3 regions of the Variovorax sp. YR752 genome follow, and region 1 is predicted to be linked to each of the others. Evidence: predicted binding sites of a transcription regulator. Region 1 holds the regulator's gene; each other region holds the start of a gene.
The links. Region 1 encodes sigma-54, which starts transcription at its own class of promoters, with help from an activator protein. Its sites were predicted from a motif close to TGGCANGNAANCTGCTTT; they were not measured.

Region 1 (3,209 bases):
GGCAGCCGCCTCGTGGCGCGCGGCCTCAAGAAGAGCTACGGCAGCCGCACGGTCGTGAAAGACGTCTCGCTCGATGTGCAGAAGGGCGAAGTCGTCGGACTGCTCGGCCCCAACGGCGCGGGCAAGACCACCTCGTTCTACATGATCGTCGGGCTGGTGCGCGCCGACGCTGGTGAGATCACCATCGACGGCGAGCCCATCGCCCACATGCCCATTCACCGCCGCGCGCGCATGGGCCTGAGCTACCTGCCGCAGGAAGCCTCGATCTTCCGCAAGCTCACGGTCGAGGAAAACGTGCGTGCCGTGCTCGAGCTGCAGCGCGAGCCCGACGCCAACGGCCGCATGGTGCCGTTGTCGAAGCAGGCCACCGAAGAGCGACTGGCCGACCTGCTGTCCGACCTGCGCGTGGACCACCTGCGCGATTCGCCTGCGCTCGCGCTGTCGGGCGGCGAGCGCCGCCGCGTCGAGATCGCACGCGCGCTGGCCACGCAGCCGCGCTTCATCCTGCTGGACGAGCCCTTCGCCGGCATCGACCCGATTGCCGTGATCGAGATCCAGCGGATCATCAGTTTCCTGAAAGAGCGCGGCATCGGCGTGCTCATCACCGACCACAACGTGCGTGAAACGCTGGGCATCTGCGATCACGCGTTCATCATCAGCGACGGGCACGTGCTGGCACAAGGCACACCCTCGGAGATCGTCGACAACGCCGAGGTACGCAGGGTGTACCTGGGCGAGCACTTCCGCATGTAAGGGAGGGGCGCGTCCTCATGAAGCAAGGGCTGTCCCTTCGCGTCTCGCAGCATCTGGCGCTCACGCCGCAGCTGCAGCAGTCCATTCGCCTGCTCCAACTTTCCACGCTCGAACTGAGCCAGGAGGTGGAGCAGATGCTGGACGAGAACCCGTTCCTCGAACGCACCGCGGAAGAAGCCGCGCGCGAGGAGTTCGGGCTCGATGCTGTCGACACGCCCGTGCCGCGCGACGATGGCGGTGACACCGGCGAGGGCGATTTCGCCCCGGTGCCGGCCTCCAGCGCGACGACCACTTCGAGCGAAACCACCTCGACCCCCGACTCCGACGGCCCCGCCGCCGAGATCACCGAGCGCGAGCCCGACTGGGAAGGCGACGGCACCGTCGAGATGGCGCCCGACGACAGCGAGTGGGGCAGCGATGCGCCCGCACGCCAGAACAACCTCGGCGACGACGAACGTGCCGACGCCACCGAACTTGCGCGCAGCCAGGAGTCGCTGCAGTCGTTCCTGCACCGCCAGGCGCTGACCCTGCGGCTCAACGAAAACGACTGCGCCGCGCTGCGCTTCCTGATCGAATCGCTCAACGACGACGGCTACCTCGAAGACTCGCTGCCCGCATTGGCCTCGGGCCTGGCAGGCGACGACAACGACCAGTTCGACGACCTGGTGCACCACTTCCAGGTGGCGCTCGGCCTGCTGCAGAGCCTGGAGCCCGTCGGCGTCGGCGCGCGCGACCTCGGCGAATGCCTGAGCATCCAGCTGAAGGCGCTCGCGAACGAAGACGAGACCGAGGCCGAAGCGCTCATCCGCAAGACCGCCATCGCGATCTGCAAGCAGCCGATGGAGCTGCTCGCGCGGCGCGACTTCAAGCGCCTGGCCACGCTCACGCGCACCAACGAAGAGCTGGTGCGCTCGGCGCTGCAGATCATTGCGCGCCTGGAGCCCAAGCCGGGCCGCCGCTTCGTGGACGTCGAGCGCAACATCGTCGTGCCCGACGTGATCGTCACCAAGACGGGCCGCGGCACCAACATCAAGTTCCGCGTCATGCTGAACCCCGAGGTCATGCCGCGCCTGCGCGTGCACGACATCTACGCCGGCGCGCTCAAGGCGCACAAGGGCGAGGGCAGCCAGGCGCTGTCGCAGCGGCTGCAGGAGGCGCGCTGGTTCATCAAGAACATCCAGCAGCGCTTCGACACCATCCTGCGCGTGAGCAACGCCATCGTCGAGCGGCAGAAGAGCTACTTCGTGCACGGCGAGCTGGCCATGCGCCCACTGGTGCTGCGCGAGATTGCCGACGAACTGGGCCTGCACGAATCGACCATCTCGCGCGTGACCACGGCCAAGTACATGTCGACGCCCTTTGGCACGGTCGAGCTCAAGTACTTCTTCGGCTCGGCGCTGGGCACCGAGACCGGCGGCAACGCGTCGAGCACTGCGGTGCGCGCGCTCATCAAGCAGTTCGTGAGTTCCGAGAGCATCAAGAAGCCGCTGTCGGACAGCCAGATTTCCGAGATGCTGAAGGAGCAGGGCATCGAGTGCGCGCGCCGCACCGTGGCCAAGTACCGCGAGGCGCTGCGCATCGCGCCCGCCAACCTGCGCAAGGCCCTGTAGAAAGCCCACGATGACCCATCGCCTGCTGTCGCGCTGTGGGCATTGGGTTGTCGTCATCGCAACCGTGTTGCTGTTCACCGGCTGCGCCACGCTGCCCGACGAAGCGCCGCGCGCGCCCACCCAGGCCATCGCCGTCTCGGCCGACACTGCGCTCGGCAAGATCGCGCTGGCCTCGCAGCCCGACCCCGACCTCAGCGGCTTTCGCCTCATGCCCGGCGGCGACTTCGCCTTCGACACGCGGCTGCAGCTCGCGCGCCGCGCGCAGCGCACGCTCGACGTGCAGTACTACCAGATCGAGAACGACGAGACCGGCCGCTACCTGCTGCGCACCCTGCGCGACGCGGCCCAGCGCGGCGTGCGCGTGCGCCTGCTGATGGACGACCTGTACACGTCCGGCGAAGACGAGCTGCTGCTCGGCCTGGCTGCCACGCCGAACGTCGAGCTGCGCCTGTTCAATCCGTTCCCGGCCGGGCGCGGCAGCCTGCTCAGGCGCTTCACCGCTTCGCTGTTCGATTTCAGCCGCGTCAATCGCCGCATGCACAACAAGCTCTTCATCGCCGACGGCGCGATGGCGGTGGCGGGCGGGCGCAACATCGGCAACCAGTACTTCCGCCGCACCTCGGGCCAGAACTTCATCGATCTCGACACCTTCGTCACGGGCGCATTGATCCCGCGCCTGGGCGTGCTGTTCGACCAGTACTGGAACAGCCCGCACGTGCGCCCGATCGGCTCGGTCGTGCGCACCGACCTGCCGCGCGAAGAGCTGCAGCGCCGCTTCGATGCCGCCACCGGGCCCGACACCACGCCGCCGCCGCCCAAGCCTGCACCCAACGACCTGCTCGGCTA
Region 2 (3,209 bases), on a different contig from region 1:
CGGGCTGAAGTCGGCGCTGGCGCCGCTGATCGTGGTCTTCCTGGCCACGCCGGTGATCGTGATCGTCGCGCTGCTGGCGGTGTCGGTGCTGATGACGCCGTCGATGCTGCACCTCGTGGCAGAGCGTCGCTTCGCCACGCTGGAGCGGCGCCGCGGCGGCTCGATGTGGACCGGCGTGCTGGTCGCCCTGCTGGCGACCTTGATCGCACTGCTGGCGCTGGTGATCTCGGTGCCGCTGTGGCTGGTGCCGCCGCTGGTGCTGGTGCTGCCGCCACTGATCTGGGGCTGGCTGACCTACCGCGTGCTGAGCTACGACGTGCTGGCCGAGCATGCCAGCCGCGAGGAGCGGCTGGAAGTCGTGCGCCGCCACCGGCCGACGCTGCTGGCGATGGGCGTGATGGCCGGCTACCTCGGTGCGGCGCCGGGGCTCATCTGGGCCTCGGGCGTGATGGTGGTCGCACTCGCGCCGGTGCTGGTGCCGGCAGCGATCTGGATCTACACACTGGTGTTCGCCTTCGCCGCGCTGTGGTTCGCGCACTACGCGCTGGCGGCGCTGGAGGCGCTGCGAGCCGAGCGCGAGCCGCCGCCGGCGGCACCCCCGGCACCGCCGCCATTCCCCACCCTCGAGATGCTGCCCCCGCCATGAACTTCGGCCTGATCATCATCGGCGACGAGATCCTCTCCGGAAAGCGCGCCGACAAGCACCTGCCCAAGGTGATCGACCTGCTCAATGCACGCGGACTGTCGCTGGCCTGGGCGCGCTACGTGGGCGACGATCCCGAACGCATCACCGCCGACCTGCGCGACGCCTTCGCCGACGCCGAGCGTGGTGACGTGGTGTTCTCCTGCGGCGGCATCGGTGCCACGCCGGACGACCACACGCGCCAGTGCGCTGGCCACGCACTCGGCCGGCCGCTCGCCCTGCACCCGCAGGCCGAGGCGCTGATCCGCGAGCGCATGCAGGACATCGCGCGAGAGCAGGGCGTGCCCTACGAGCCCGACCGCCCCGACAACGTTCATCGTCTGAACATGGGCGTGTTTCCCGAGGGCGCGCGCATCATCCCGAATCCGTACAACAAGATCGCCGGCTTCAGCCTGCACGCGACCGATGGCGAGGGCGGCGTGTTCTTCGTGCCCGGCTTTCCGGTGATGGCCTGGCCGATGATCGAATGGGTGCTCGACACCCACTGCGCGAAGCAGCACCGCCGGGTCGACGTGCGCGAGAAGTCGGTGATCGTCTTCGGCGCGATGGAGGCGACGCTGACGCCGCTGATGGAGGCCGTCGAGGCGCGCTTTCCCGGCATCAAGGTGTTCAGCCTGCCGAGCGTGGACCACCCGCAATGGGGCCGGCACATCGAGTTGGGCGTCAAGGGCGAGGCGGCCCACATGAATGCCGCGTATGCCGAGTTGCTGCACGGCCTGCACGAGCACGGCGCGCAGCTCGGCCCCGAACTGGTGCGTTGACGCCCCGACAGGAAGAACCAAAGTGGTGCGCAAGCGTGCGCGCCGGTGGTGCGCCGCTCGCTGAGGCGCTCCCGGGAGTAGAGGCGCCGGCCTCCGCAGGTGCGCAGTTGTTGGCATGCCTTCTGCTACATTCCTGTGCGCTTTTCGGGCCCCCGGGCTCCGTCCGCAGGGTAACCGCCCGCACATCCAACCAATCCACACGCATCCAGCCAGGAGATCTTTGATGGCCAAGACCGTCGCCGACGTGATGAAGATGGTGAAGGAGAACGAGGTCAAGTTCGTCGACTTCCGCTTCACCGACACCCGCGGCAAGGAGCAGCACGTGTCCGTGCCTGTCTCCGCCTTCGACGAAGACAAGTTCACCTCGGGTCACGCCTTCGACGGTTCCTCGATCGCCGGCTGGAAGGGCATCGAGGCCTCGGACATGACGCTCATGCCCGACCCGAATACTGCCAACATCGACCCGTTCTTCGAAGAACCGACGCTGATCCTGACCTGCGACGTCATCGATCCGACCGACCACAAGCCCTATGAGCGCGACCCGCGCTCGCTGGCCCGCCGGGCCGAGGCCTACATGAAGGCCAGCGGCCTGGGTGACGCGGCCTACTTCGGCCCGGAGCCCGAGTTCTTCGTCTTCGACAACGTGCGCTGGAACGTCGACATGTCCGGCTGCTTCGTCAAGATCGAAGCCGAGGAAGCGGCCTGGAACACCGGCAAGGACTACGAGCACGGCAACAGCGGCTACCGCCCGTCGGTCAAGGGCGGCTACTTCCCGGTGCCTCCGATCGACGCCGGCCAGGATCTGCGTTCGGAGATGTGCCTGATCCTCGAATCGCTGGGCATCCCGGTCGAGGTGCACCACCACGAGGTGGCCAACGCCGGCCAGATGGAGATCGGCACCAAGTTCAGCACGCTGGTGCAGCGCGCCGACTGGCTGCAACTGCAGAAGTACGTCATCGCGAACGTCGCCGCCGCCTACGGCAAGACCGCGACCTTCATGCCCAAGCCGATCGTCGGCGACAACGGCTCGGGCATGCACGTGCACCAGTCGGTCTGGAAGGACGGCAAGAACCTGTTCGCCGGCGACGGCTATGCCGGCCTGAGCGAGTTCGCGCTGTACTACATCGGCGGCATCATCAAGCACGCCCGTGCGCTCAACGCGATCACCAACCCCGGCACCAACAGCTACAAGCGCCTCGTCCCGGGCTTCGAGGCGCCGGTCAAGCTGGCCTACTCGGCGAAGAACCGCTCGGCCTCGATCCGCATCCCGTACGTGCCGAACCCGAAGGGCCGCCGCATCGAGGCGCGCTTCCCGGATCCTTCCGCCAACCCGTACCTGGCCTTCAGCGCGCTGCTGATGGCCGGCCTGGACGGCGTGGAGAACAAGATCCATCCGGGCGAGGCTGCCACGAAGGACCTCTACCACCTGCCGCCGGAAGAGGACGCGAAGATCCCGACCGTCTGCCACAGCCTGGACCAGGCGCTCGACTACCTCGACAAGGACCGCGCCTTCCTGACCAAGGGCGGCGTGTTCACCGACTCGTACATCGACGCCTACATCGAGCTGAAGATGCAGGAAGTGACCCGCTTCCGCATGACCACCCACCCGGTCGAGTTCGACATGTACTACGCCCTGTGATCTTTTCACGCAGGGATGAAGGGACGGCCGCGGCCGTCCCTTTTTTCTGGAACTTCTCCGTCGTTGTTGCGCACCGACCCTGGGCGACAATCGCCACAGGTTGCCT
Region 3 (3,209 bases), on a different contig from region 1:
GCACTGGCGCTGCAGCACCGGGCCGGCCAGCGTCTGCGCACCGGCCAGGCTGTCGGCGATGCCGCGCTGGGCCTCGCGCAGCCGGCCCTCGCGTTCGGCGACCACGTCGCTCACCAGGGCCAGCGCCCACAGCAGGCCCAGCATCACGCCGGCCAGCGCCAGCAACTTGCCGATGATCGGAAATCTCATGGCTGCTCCCTTGCCTCCTGTTCGAGAAGCAGCGGACTCTGGCGGGCTTCGGTGAACCCGGTGAGCGGTGCGTGAACTTCGTGTGAAGTGCCATGGCCTCGCGCGACTACACTGCCCCACGCCAGGCGCCGGCCCCCGAGCCCGCCCGCCCCCATCGTCGTGTCCTGCGCGAACGCCGCGCCGCATGCCGCCCTGCCACTCGGCCACGCCCTCGTCACAGCGGCATGGCCGGCTCTCCGCAAGGCCGCCGCATGCCGGGATACCAGACCCGCGAGGAGCGCGTCGACATCGTCGGCGCGGACAGCCTGCTCATCCGCTCGCTGCTCGACCGCCAGCAGTTCGCCGACCCGCACGGCCATGCCGCGGACGTCGGCATCTCCAGCGCCGCCTGGCCGCTGTTCGGCTGCCTGTGGCCGGCGGCGCTGCATCTGGCGGCGCAGATGGCCCGCCGGCCGCTGGTCGCGCAGGAGCGCATCCTCGAGGTCGGCTGCGGGCTGGCGCTGGCGAGCCTGGTGGCGCACCGCCGCGGCGCCGACGTGACCGCCTCCGATTGCCATCCGCTGGCCGCCGGCTTCCTGCTCGAGAACGTCCGCCTCAACGGCCTGCCGCCGCTGACCTATCGGCATGGCGACTGGGCGGCCGCACCGCTGGGCCCGCCGGTGCAGGGCGAGGCGATCGTCGAAGGCCGCTTCGACCTGATCATCGGCAGCGACGTGCTCTACGAGCGCGACGATCTCGGCCAGCTCGCGGCCTTCGTCGAGCGCCATGCACAGCCCGCCGCCGAGGTGCTGATCGTCGATCCGAACCGTGGCAACCGCGCGGCCTTTCATCGGCGCATGGCGACCGCGGGCTTCGTGATGACCGAGTCGCTGCTTGGTGCCGGTGCCTCGCGTGCCCGGCTGCTGAGCTACCGGCGCTGAACTACCGCAGCCACGGCATGCGGATGCCGTGCTGCCCGCAGAAGCGCAGCGTGACCTCGCGCAGCGGCGCATCGAGCCGCTGCCAGACCGGCCCGGCGATGTGCTCGGGCACGCCGCCAAAATGCGCTTCGGCGATGGCGCCGGCGATGCAGGCCAGCGTGTCCGAGTCGCCGCCGATCGAGATGGCGTTGCGCAGCGCGTCTTCGCAGTCCTCGGCCTCGAGGAAGGCGCGAACCGCGTGCGGCACCGTGCCCGCGCAGGACAGGTCGAAGGCGTAGCCGGGGCGCACGAGGTCCAGCGGTACCGAGAGGTCGTAGCCGAAGTTTGATTCGACGTAGAAGCGGATCTCGCCTTTCGTCGCGCCCTGGCGTGCCAGGAACACCGCAGCGGCCACGGCCTGCGCGCCCTTCACGCCATCCGGATGGTCGTGCGTGACGACCGTGAAACGCTCGGCCGCGGCGAGCACCTCGTCCAGCGTGTCGAAGGCCCAGGCCACCGGGCTGATGCGCATGGCGGCGCCGTTGCTCGAACTGCGCGGTGCGGGTGCGTCGTCGCCGCCATCGATCCAGGCGCGGAAGGTCGGGCCGAAGCCGGCACCCGGATAGAGCCCGTGCAGCTCGCGCATCGCCCGGCCCGGCGCCTCGCCGCTGAGCAGCGCGCGGGCCACCGCCACCGTCAGCACGGTGTCGTCGGTGACGCGGCTGGCCGCATCGAACAGCGGGAAGCTCTTGGACTTGACGTTGTTCCGCTCGAACACGGAACCGATCACGTCGCCGGCGATGGCACCGAACATGGTGCCGATGATAGGCCGCACGGCTGTCCGGTTTGTCGCAAAGAACACAGCACCACCGCGCGGGGCGAACGCGCTAAGTCCCTGATTCACAAGGGTTTGGGGATTGGCACGGCTCTCGCAATGGAGGCTGCGCCACCACCCTAGCGACGAAGGCCCGCGCCATGAGCAACACAGCGTTCGTATCGATAGTCGATCTCAAGCGCGGCCGCCAGGCTCTGAGCCCGGTCGCCCAGATCCTCGAGACCGCGGCCTCGGGCGGATGCTCGACCAGCGGCGGCGAAGGCAAGGCGAGCTGCGGATCCTCTGGCGGGCCCGACGACATGCCGGCGGAGATCTGGGAGAAGGTCAAGAACCACCCCTGCTACTCCGAAGAGGCGCATCACCACTACGCGCGCATGCACGTGGCCGTCGCGCCGGCCTGCAACATCCAGTGCAACTACTGCAATCGCAAGTACGACTGCAGCAACGAATCGCGCCCCGGCGTGGTCAGCCAGAAGCTCACGCCCGACCAGGCGGTGAAGAAGGTCGTCGCGGTGGCCAGCGAGATCCCGCAGATGACGGTGCTGGGCATCGCCGGCCCGGGTGATGCGCTGGCCAATCCGAAGAAGACCTTCGACACCTTCCGCATGCTGCAGGAGCAGGCACCGGACATCAAGCTGTGCCTGTCGACCAACGGCCTGGCGCTGCCGCAGATGGTCGACGAGATCTGCAAGTACAACATCGACCACGTCACCATCACCATCAACATGGTGGACCCGGCGGTGGGCGAGAAGATCTACCCGTGGATCTTCTGGGAGCACCGCCGCGTGACCGGCCGCGAGGCCGCCGAGATCCTGCACCGCCAGCAGATGCTCGGGCTGGAGATGCTCACTGCGCGCGGCGTGCTCACCAAGATCAACTCGGTGCTGATCCCGGGCATCAACGACGAGCACCTCTACGAGGTCAACCGCGAGGTGAAGAAGCGCGGTGCCTTCCTGCACAACATCATGCCGCTGATCAGCGAGGCCGAGCACGGCACGGTGTTCGGGCTGACCGGCCAGCGCGGGCCCACGGCGCAGGAGCTGAAGGCGGTGCAGGACGCCTGCATGGGCGGCGCGAACCTGATGCGCCATTGCCGGCAATGCCGCGCCGATGCGGTCGGCCTGCTCGGCGAGGACCGCAGCGACGAGTTCACGCTCGACAAGATCGACCAGATGGACGTGGTCTACGACCTCGACAAGCGCCGCGCCTATCAGGAGCGCGTCGAGGCGGAGCGGCAGGCGCAGCACGAGGCGAAGCTCGCGGCGCTCGATGCGGCCAGCGCCGAC

Region 2: a site for sigma-54 is predicted at 1,576-1,593, ahead of glnA (type I glutamate--ammonia ligase). Genes of this name have one in related genera too.
Region 3: a site for sigma-54 is predicted at 2,007-2,024, ahead of nifB (nitrogenase cofactor biosynthesis protein NifB). Genes of this name have one in related genera too.

Annotation. Positions count from the first base shown of each region.
Region 1 is NZ_CALRZC010000070.1:31,287-34,495, reverse strand. Features, by position in the region: gene lptB (LPS export ABC transporter ATP-binding protein) at 1-753, shown strand, start outside; gene rpoN (RNA polymerase factor sigma-54) at 771-2,363, shown strand; gene AAG801_RS17995 (phospholipase D family protein) at 2,374-3,209, shown strand, end outside.
Region 2 is NZ_CALRZC010000115.1:2,826-6,034, reverse strand. Features, by position in the region: gene AAG801_RS23940 (EI24 domain-containing protein) at 1-646, shown strand, start outside; gene AAG801_RS23935 (molybdopterin-binding protein) at 643-1,464, shown strand; gene glnA (type I glutamate--ammonia ligase) at 1,688-3,103, shown strand.
Region 3 is NZ_CALRZC010000037.1:16,860-20,068, forward strand. Features, by position in the region: gene creD (cell envelope integrity protein CreD) at 1-189, opposite strand, end outside; gene AAG801_RS11560 (methyltransferase domain-containing protein) at 441-1,109, shown strand; gene AAG801_RS11565 (ADP-ribosylglycohydrolase family protein) at 1,111-1,902, opposite strand; gene nifB (nitrogenase cofactor biosynthesis protein NifB) at 2,064-3,209, shown strand, end outside.